2 regions of the Enterobacter asburiae genome follow, and region 2 is predicted to be linked to the other one. Evidence: predicted binding sites of a transcription regulator. Region 2 holds the regulator's gene; the other holds the start of a gene.
The links. The regulator LexA, encoded in region 2, represses DNA repair genes until DNA is damaged. The targets are predictions, from matches to a motif close to TNCTGTATGTACATACAGNA.
Positions count from the first base shown of each region.

Region 1: mutH (DNA mismatch repair endonuclease MutH) is a predicted target of LexA. The motif match lies at 3,263-3,282, and genes of this name have one in related genera.

Region 1 covers NZ_CP011863.1:4,427,190-4,432,291, forward strand. Annotated here, with positions in the region: gene lplT (lysophospholipid transporter LplT) at 1-728, shown strand, start outside; gene ACJ69_RS21590 (NADP(H)-dependent aldo-keto reductase) at 822-1,862, opposite strand; gene ACJ69_RS21595 (YgdI/YgdR family lipoprotein) at 1,994-2,212, opposite strand; gene mutH (DNA mismatch repair endonuclease MutH) at 2,341-3,033, opposite strand; gene rppH (RNA pyrophosphohydrolase) at 3,717-4,247, shown strand; gene ptsP (phosphoenolpyruvate--protein phosphotransferase) at 4,260-5,102, shown strand, end outside.
Region 2 covers NZ_CP011863.1:3,239,227-3,244,328, reverse strand. Annotated here, with positions in the region: gene plsB (glycerol-3-phosphate 1-O-acyltransferase PlsB) at 1-711, opposite strand, end outside; gene ACJ69_RS15695 (diacylglycerol kinase) at 866-1,234, shown strand; gene lexA (transcriptional repressor LexA) at 1,343-1,951, shown strand; gene dinF (MATE family efflux transporter DinF) at 2,015-3,352, shown strand; gene ACJ69_RS15680 (CsbD family protein) at 3,473-3,682, shown strand; gene zur (zinc uptake transcriptional repressor Zur) at 3,752-4,264, opposite strand; gene ACJ69_RS15670 (cupin domain-containing protein) at 4,380-4,868, shown strand; gene ACJ69_RS15665 (conjugal transfer protein TraF) at 5,041-5,102, shown strand, end outside.

The DNA.
Region 1 (5,102 bases), 1.2 Mb from region 2:
GCGTACTGGCCGACTGGCACGTCCTGGCGGCACTGGGCATCTGCGCGGTGGTGTATGGCGGGGCAGTTGTGGCGAACCTGTTTATTCCTAAGTTACCAGTGGCTCGCCCGGGGCAATCCTGGCGCTTTAAACCGATGACCGGCAGTTTCTTTACCGCCTGTCGCGTGCTGTGGCGTAACGGAGAAACGCGTTTCTCCCTGATGGGAACCAGTATGTTTTGGGGGGCGGGCGTCACGCTGCGTTTCCTGCTGGTGCTGTGGGTGCCGGTGGCGCTGGGGATTACTGACAACGCGACGCCGACCTATCTTAACGCGATGGTGGCCATCGGCATTGTGGTGGGAGCAGGTGCGGCGGCGAAGCTGGTGACGCTCGAGACGGTAGCACGCTGCATGCCCGCAGGGATCCTGATTGGCGTCGTGGTGCTTATTTTCTCGCTGCAACATGCATTATTGCCTGCGTATGTCCTCCTCATCCTGATTGGTATTCTGGGCGGTTTCTTCGTGGTACCGCTGAACGCGTTGCTGCAGGAACGTGGTAAGCAGACCGTCGGGGCGGGGAACGCTATCGCGGTACAAAACCTGGGTGAAAACCTGGCGATGCTGCTAATGCTGGGGCTCTACTCGCTGGCGGTAAAAGTCGGTGTGCCGGTGGTGGGGATTGGCGTCGGGTTTGGCGGGCTGTTTGCGCTGGCGATTGCGGGATTGTGGGTCTGGCAGCGTCGGCGCTGATAAGTGCGGCCTGATGCCCTCACCCCGGCCCTCTCCCACAGGGAGAGGGAGCAAACCCTAAAAACGGCAACGTGCGTTGCCGTTTTGCTTTTATTACGGTGCAGGATACGTATAAACCTGATGTACCGCTTCAATCTCCGCTAACACCTCTTCACTCAGGTTCAGGTGGAAACTCTCAATATTGGTTTTCAACTGTTCCATCGTGGTCGCGCCCAGCAGGGTGCTGGCAACAAACGGCTGACGACGCACGAAGGCCAGCGCCATCTGCGCAGGGTCAAGACCGTGACGCTTTGCGATATCCACATAGGCGGCAACGGCTTTCTGCGTCTGCTCGCCGCTGTAGCGGGTAAAGCGGCTAAAGAGGGTATTTCGCGCCCCGGCCGGTTTCGCGCCGTTCAGGTATTTCCCCGTCAGCGTGCCAAAGCCGAGACAGGAATAGGCGAGCAGTTCCACTTCTTCATACTGCGTCACTTCGGCCAGACCCACCTCATAGCTACGGTTAAGCAGGCTGTATGGGTTCTGGATGGTGACGATACGCGGCAGATCGTGTTTATCCGCCAGGTGCAGATAGCGCATTACGCCAAAGGCAGTTTCGTTAGAGACGCCAATGTAGCGGATTTTTCCCGCGCGCTGGCACTCGGTCAGCGCTTCCAGCGTTTCCAGCAGCGTTACGGCGGGGGCGCTCTCATTCCAGCTGTAGCCGAGCTTACCAAAGCAGTTGGTTGGGCGCTGCGGCCAGTGCACCTGATACAGGTCGAGGTAGTCGGTTTGCAGGCGCTTCAGGCTGGCGTCCAGTGCGGCGCGGATATTCTTACGATCGAGGATCTGATTCGGGCGGATCCCGGTATCGTTGTTGCGCGCGGGACCACTGACTTTGGAGGCAATCACCAGCTTTTCACGGTTGCCGTGTTTTGCCAGCCAGTTACCGACGTAGGTTTCGGTAAGTCCCTGCGTTTCCGGACGTGGCGGGACAGGGTACATCTCCGCGACATCAATCAGGTTAATCCCCTGGCTGACGGCGTAATCGAGTTGTGCATGGGCATCGGCTTCGCTGTTTTGTTCACCAAATGTCATCGTGCCCAACCCCAGTTGGCTTATTTCCAGAGCGCTGTGGGGGATACGGTGATAATGCATAGCCGGCTTCCTCAGTAGACTTATAGACCGCGTCAGGGCGTGCCCGACAAAGGAATATAAACATGGCAGAGGGGAAGCAAAAGGGGAAGAAAAAAATCAAAAAGGCCAGCAAGCGACTGACCTCTCTCTGTTTATCGCTCGATAATTTGCGATACTTCGTCGCGATTGATCTGCATTTTATTGCCTTCCTGGTCGCGGTAGCTGACCAGACCGGTATCATCGTCGACTTCGGGTTTGCCGTCGGTCAGGATCATTCGACCGTCTTTTGTCGCCATAACGTAATCGCTGCTACAGCCCGATACGGCAAACGCTAAACCGACTGCTGAAACTAACACTGCCCATTTTTTCATCGTTATCGTCCTCATCTGGCGCGTATCAAATCATAATCTAGTATTAACCCGATATGGCGACTTGAGGAAGCGGTAAAATCTTAAAAAGCAGTCGATTATGTTTGAGAGCTCGCAAAATAAGTAAAAAACTATGTTTTTAACAGGAAATGACGTGCCAGGAGCGCGCCGGTGAAATTCTTTTTGAGATAAAAGCCGCGCGGCAGCGTCAGTATCGGCTCGCCCCGCGCGCCGATTGCCTCGGTAAGCGCTTTGCTGTTGGCCGCTTTCGGGCGCAGCTGTAATACTTCTCCGTGTCGGGCGGTGATGCGCTCTACCTGCCCAAGCACAATCATGTCCATCAGCTCCTCCCAGTCCAGCCGCAGCTGTTGCTCCTCATCGTCGTTCGGGCTCCAGAGCAGCGGCGCGCCAATGCGACGCTCAGCCAGGGGGATCTGACGCTCACCTTCGACCGGCACCCACAACACGCGCTTCAGCTTGTGGCGCACGTGGCTGGTTTCCCACGTCACGCCGGTGTTGCCGGTTAATGGCGCTACGCAGACGAAGGTGGTCTCAAGGGGCTTGCCCTGGCTGTCTATGGGGATGGTTTTTAACTCCACGCCAAGCGCTGCAAAATCCTGCTCGGGTTTGCTCCCTGCGCTGGCGCCCAGCCACAGCTCAAGCAGCATGCCGATCCAGCCTTTATCCCTTTTCAGATCCTTCGGGATCTGAAGCCCTGCCATTGCCGCCAGCTCGCCAAGCGAAAAGCCTGCCAGACGCTGTGCCTGCTGTAGCAACTGGCCCTCGCTGGACGGCGGCGAGAGCAAGGGTGTAAGCGGATGCATGAAGGTAACCTTTTGATTAAAAAATAAACGAAGAAATTGTCCCCTGTGGATAGAGTTTAACTATTTCTGTACCAATATTCCATGTATATGATTTATAGGTTTTTTTATTCTTTTGAAATCGTTTCACCAGACTCAGAAAACCGGTTGTTCAAATCTGGTCACTGACAATGAACAGGATCTTACACCATGTTATCCACAGAAAAATGGGATAACTGGGCATAACCCTGACTACTGTTTCAATTTACAGCCTTGACGTGCGATGAAAATCGAATTTTCAAACAAATTGTGACTAACTTATTGGCACAATCTGTGGATAAAACCGACGCTGTTCGATCTTTCATCAGCACGACGATCCCTGATGTGATGATCGTCACGCTATTCTGTTTTTTGTGCATAAAAATACATTTAACTTTATGAAAAATATTGGATTATTTAAATGACGCGAAAGCGTTGGTAAGGCAGGGTTTGAGGTTGTTCATCGGTAATCAGACACTTCTTCACAACTATATCCACAGAAAAGGTGAATAAAATTCCCTTCACTGCCTCTCATCTGTTTATAACTCAGCACTTATTTGTGAGTTATTCAAATGTTATTAGGTTGCATCCCTGTAAGAGAGTGGTTTACCGCCTCCCTGTAGTGTGAAACAATCATTCATATATAAGGTTTAGTTTGGGGTAGTCCGGTGATTGATGACGATGGCTACCGCCCGAACGTAGGAATAGTAATTTGTAATCGTCAGGGCCAGGTAATGTGGGCCCGGCGATATGGTCAGCACTCCTGGCAGTTCCCGCAAGGCGGGATCAATCCGGGAGAGTCCCCAGAACAAGCGATGTACCGGGAGCTTTTTGAAGAGGTCGGTTTAAGCCGAAAAGATGTTCGCATCCTGGCTTCGACCCGCAACTGGTTGCGTTACAAGTTACCGAAACGTTTGGTGCGTTGGGACACAAAGCCGGTTTGTATCGGCCAGAAACAGAAGTGGTTTCTGTTGCAGTTGGTGGGCAACGATTCAGACATCAATATGCAAACCAGCAGTACGCCGGAGTTCGATGGCTGGCGCTGGGTGAGCTATTGGTATCCTGTTCGTCAGGTCGTGTCATTTAAACGCGATGTTTACCGTAGGGTGATGAAAGAGTTTGCAAGTGTGGTAATGCAGCTTCAGGAGATCCCGCCTAAGCCGCAGAGCGCACCTGCCTGGCGACGTAAAAGAGGTTAAGCTACGCAAATCATGCTCACCCGCTTGCGAGAAATAGTCGAGAAGGTGGCCAGTGCTCCGCGTCTGAACGAGGCGCTGAATATTCTGGTCACTGACATCTGTCTTGCGATGGAGACCGAGGTCTGTTCGGTGTATCTGGCCGACCACGATCGGCGCTGCTATTACCTGATGGCGACCCGTGGTTTAAAAAAACCACGTGGACGCACCGTCACGCTCGCATTTGATGAAGGTATCGTGGGTCTGGTTGGGCGGCTGGCTGAACCCATCAACCTTGCTGATGCGCAAAAACACCCCAGCTTTAAATACATCCCTTCCGTAAAAGAAGAGCGCTTCCGCGCTTTCCTTGGCGTGCCGATTATCCAGCGTCGCCAGCTGCTCGGCGTGCTGGTTGTCCAGCAGCGCGAGCTACGTCAGTACGATGAAAGCGAAGAGTCTTTCCTCGTCACGCTGGCCACGCAGATGGCGGCGATCCTCTCCCAGTCCCAGCTTGCCGCGCTCTTTGGTCAATATCGCCATACGCGCATTCGCGCTCTTCCGGCATCGCCAGGCGTAGCGATTGCGGAAGGCTGGATGGACGCCACGCTGCCGCTGATGGAGCAGGTTTACGAAGCCTCAACGCTTGATGAAGCGCTTGAGCGCGAGCGTCTTACCGCCGCGCTGGAAGAGGCGGCGAACGAATTTCGTCGTTACAGCAAGCGCTTTGCCGCAGGCGCACAGAAAGAGACGGCGGCCATCTTCGACCTCTATTCGCACTTGCTCTCCGACGCGCGTCTGCGTCGTGAGCTGTTTGCGGAGGTGGATAAAGGCTCGGTCGCAGAGTGGGCGGTTAAGAAGGTCATCGAAAAATTTGCCGAC
Region 2 (5,102 bases):
TTTGCTGCGCGCTTCGTCTTCAACGGCGCGAGCAATCGCTTTGGAGGCCAACAGCTTGTTGAACAGATCCTGACGCGCCGGGAGACGCGGCCCTACGGCAGCCAGGCGCTGGCGGGCGAAGTGCATACGCGCCACGCGCGCCAGTTTTTGCGCGATGATCTTGTCGGTACCGTGCTCGTCCGCCATTCGACGCAGCGAAACGGAAGGGGAGAAACGCACAAAGCTGTCGCGTCCCAGCCAGGAGACCGCGAAGAACTTCTGGATGCCGTTAAGCATGCGCAGCGGCGGGTTCTCTTCACCTTTTTCACGGCCCGGACGACGACCAAACATCACCGATACCGGCACCATCTGTACATCCAGATCGGGGTTGCTGCGGTGCAGGTCGAGATAGTCGTGGAACAGCTTGATGGACTCTTCTTTTGGCGTGTAGTAGGTAAACACGCGCGGTCCACCGTGAATGAACACGTAGCGCGGCAGCAGCGTACCGTCAACTTCAAGCGGTTCAAGCGGGTCAGGTAAGTCATGCGCCAGACACTGGGCGCGAAGCGTCAGTAAGTCTGCCTTCGAGTTATAAGGCAAAACGTACATAATAGGACGCGAGGTATCGAGCCCCAATTCCAGCGCGGGTTCTGCTGGGATAGACTTGCTTTTTACCAGGATGCTTAATGGTAAATTAAGTAATTTGTAGTAAATTCGTGGCCAGCCGGACATAAACGATGTAAAGCCTCTGGTTAATAATGCAATTGCGGCGCAAGGATAACAGAAAGCGCGCAAAATTTCTGTTGTTACCCGTCATACTTCAGGCTGTAGCGAAACGCGCTACAGTTCCTGTTACTGACGCTTTTTTTCATAAAAGGTTCTTTTAATGGCCAATAATACCACTGGGTTAACGCGTATCATCAAAGCCGCCGGCTATTCATGGAAAGGTTTCCGTGCCGCGTGGATCAACGAAGCTGCCTTTCGCCAGGAGGGCGTCGCCGCAATCATCGCGGTGATCATCGCCTGTTTCCTTGATGTTGATGCTATTACCCGCGTACTTCTTATCGGTTCCGTACTTCTGGTGATGATAGTGGAAATTCTTAATAGCGCTATTGAGGCCGTTGTTGATCGCATTGGTTCAGATTTCCACGAGCTTTCTGGCCGCGCAAAAGACATGGGCTCTGCTGCCGTATTGCTGGCGATTATCACTGCCGTTATCACCTGGGTCACGCTGCTTTGGTCACATTTCCGATGAGCCTCGAGGAATAATTAAGTCCCTGGTTTTTTGTGCAGTTTTTGGTTCCAAAATCGCCTTTGACTGTATATACTCACAGCATAACTGTATATACACCCAGGGGGCGGAATGAAAGCGTTAACGACCAGGCAGCAAGAGGTGTTTGATCTCATCCGGGATCATATCGGCCAGACGGGTATGCCACCCACGCGTGCGGAAATCGCGCAGCGTCTGGGCTTCCGTTCTCCGAATGCTGCTGAAGAACACCTGAAAGCGCTGGCGCGTAAAGGCGTGATTGAGATTGTTTCAGGCGCGTCACGCGGTATCCGCCTGCTGGTGGAAGAAGAGACGGGCATTCCGCTGATAGGCCGTGTTGCTGCCGGTGAGCCTTTACTGGCACAGCAGCATATTGAAGGCCACTACCAGGTCGATCCTGGCATGTTCAAACCGAGCGCTGATTTCCTGCTGCGCGTCAGCGGTATGTCGATGAAAGACATCGGCATTCTTGACGGCGATCTGCTTGCGGTGCACAAAACGCAGGATGTGCGTAACGGTCAGGTGGTTGTCGCGCGCATTGATGATGAAGTTACCGTCAAGCGTCTGAAAAAACAGGGGAACACCGTTCAGCTACTGCCTGAAAACAACGAGTTCTCCCCGATTGTGGTCGATCTCCGCGAACACAACTTCTCTATCGAAGGACTGGCGGTTGGGGTCATTCGCAACGGCGAATGGCTGTAACCTCTTCCTGACAGGCTATGGCGCCGCTGTAGCCTGCTTCATTCTCGACTCCCGGTATTTTTCATGTCACTGCTGACGGCATCCGATAAGGCATTGTGGCGTCTCGCTCTGCCGATGATTTTCTCCAATATTACCGTTCCCTTGCTGGGTCTGGTCGATACTGCCGTTATTGGTCACCTTGATTCGCCTGTTTATCTTGGCGGCGTGGCGATTGGCGCGACGGCAACCAGCTTCCTGTTTATGCTGCTGCTCTTTTTGCGCATGAGCACCACCGGGCTCACGGCCCAGGCTTATGGTGCAAAAGATCCGCTGCGTCTGGCCCGCGCGCTGGTCCAGCCGCTGATCCTTGCGCTCGGTGCAGGGGCGTTAATCGTTTTATTTCGTACGCCCCTGATCGACCTTGCGCTCCATGTTGTCGGCGGCAGCGAGGCGGTACTGGCGCAGGCGCGACGTTTCCTTGAAATCCGCTGGCTCAGCGCGCCCGCCTCGCTGGCAAACCTGGTTCTGCTGGGGTGGCTCCTGGGCGTTCAGTACGCCCGTGCGCCAGTGATTTTGCTGGTGGTAGGCAACCTTCTTAACATTGTGCTGGATGTCTGGCTGGTAATGGGCCTGCATATGAACGTGCAGGGCGCGGCGCTGGCAACGGCGATTGCCGAGTACGGAACTTTTATTATTGGCCTGTGGATGGTCTGGCGCGTGCTGGCGATGCGCGGCATCTCCCTGGCGCTGCTCAAAACCGCATGGCGCGGCAATATCCGTAAGCTGCTGGCGCTCAATCGTGACATCATGCTGCGCTCGCTGCTGCTTCAGCTCTGCTTCGGCGCGCTGACGGTTTTCGGGGCTCGACTGGGGCCAGAAATCGTCGCGGTCAACGCGGTATTGATGACGTTACTGACCTTTACCGCCTACGCGCTGGACGGTTTTGCCTATGCGGTAGAAGCGCATTCCGGGCAGGCGTACGGCGCGCGCGAAAGCGGGCAGCTGCGGGACGTCTGGCGGGCAGCCTGCCGCCAGTCTGGGCTGGTGGCGCTGGCGTTCGGCCTGGTTTATGCCTGCTTTGGTGAGCAAATCGTCGCGTTGCTTACGTCTATCCCTGCGCTGCGCGAGCTGGCGAGTCACTATCTCATCTGGCAAGTCATCTTACCGGTGGTCGGCGTCTGGTGTTATCTGCTGGACGGCATGTTTATTGGTGCGACTCGCGGAGCGGAAATGCGCAACAGCATGGCGGTCGCTGCGGCCGGGTTTGGCCTGACGCTGCTGACGCTTCCCTGGCTGGGTAATCACGGTTTGTGGCTGGCCCTGGCCGTTTTCCTCTCGCTGAGAGGGATATCGCTGGCTTTTATCTGGCACCGCCACTGGCAAAACGATACCTGGTTCCCTTCACGTCACGATATATCGTGACGGTTAAAGATTCCGAATATGAAATCAACTGCCGAATCCTTAACTACAATAATTATCACGTCCAGCAGAAAAGAACGTAACGGACGTTACGACCCGACGCTTAACTAAGAGGACACGATGATGAATAAAGACGAAATCGGCGGCAACTGGAAGCAGTTCAAAGGTAAAGCGAAAGAACAGTGGGGTAAGCTGACTGATGACGATATGACCGTCATTGAAGGTAAACGCGATCAGCTTGTCGGTAAAATTCAGGAACGTTACGGCTACGCGAAAGACCAGGCGGAAAAAGAAGTAGGCGACTGGGAAAAACGCAACGACTACCGCTGGTAACCGGGCTATACCCGCAAGTACAAGGAAGTACACCCTGAGGGCGGCCATGAGCCGCCTTTTCTTTTGCCGTTAACGCGGTTTTTTCTTCACAAGAATAGAGTGGTCGTGCTGACACGCGTCCTGATGACGGCAGGCTTCCACTTCCACGCAGGCAGAGCATAGCCCGTGCGCTTCAATCACGTTATGACGCAGGGCAAAACCCATTTTCGCTGCCAGCGTATGCATAATATCTTCTACGCCTTCCGCAGCTTCTTCTTTCACCACGCCGCAGCGGTCACAGATAAACATCGCCGATGTGTGGGTGGGCTGATCGAACAGATGGCACAACACATAGCTGTTTGTGGACTCAACTTTGTGCACGAATCCTTGTTCCAGCAGGAAATCCAGGGCGCGATACACGGTCGGAGGTTTCGCCTGCGGCTCGCTTTCGCGGAGCAGGTCCAGCAGATCGTAGGCGCTGATAGCACCCTGCTGCAGGCTCATCAGACGTAGGACTTCAAGGCGCTGCGGAGTCAGGCGCACATTGCGTTGCGCACACAGCTTTTCGGCCTGCGCTAACAGCTCTTTTGTGGACTTATCCATTTAGCACCCCGGATGTTATAGGACGGAAAACCCTCACTTTATCATGTTCTGGTAAAAACGCCGAGATCCGCCAGTCTGTGCTATACCTGACCCATTGCAAAACGGGAAATAAACAATGAAAAAACCTGACTGTATTCGGCACTGGCGCGACGTTGAAGGCGCGGATGATTCGACCTATCCAGATAGCGATGAGCGTTTTTCTATCGGCGCCCCGTTGGCTCGCAAGCTTGGGCTCGGGCGCATTGGTATTCATCATGAGCGTTTACCGCCCGGGCGCAGAACGTCCTATCCGCATGCGGAAAGCGATGAAGAAGAGTTCATTTACGTGCTCGAAGGTCATCCAGAAGCGTGGATTAATGGCTATTTATGGAAACTTGAACCGGGCGACAGCGTGGGGTTTCCTGCCGGAACCGGTATCTGCCACACCTTTATCAACAACACGGACGAAGAGGTGCGGTTACTGGTCGTTGGCGAGGCCAATAAGAAGCACAACCGCATCTACTATCCGCTCAACCCCGTATATGCCGCTACCCGTGAGGATCGCTGGGTAGACCACCCGCCCCAGTTTTTTGGACCGCATGATGGAAAACCTGGGAAAAAATAATTTCCTCTTCTATAAATATTGAGGGCCGTCACAAAATACAACAGGCCGTAAGGGAGTTTTACTTAGGGATAGAAATAGCGGGTCTTTTACTACTTATTCACAGCAATAGTTCGTTCCTGTTTGGGTGATAACAGACAGGGGTTATTTCATAACAGACTATAACGGGCATACTGTGAAAAAAAATTTTAAATTTTCGGTGGTTAGTATCGCTGTTTCCTTGTTTATGGCAAATCA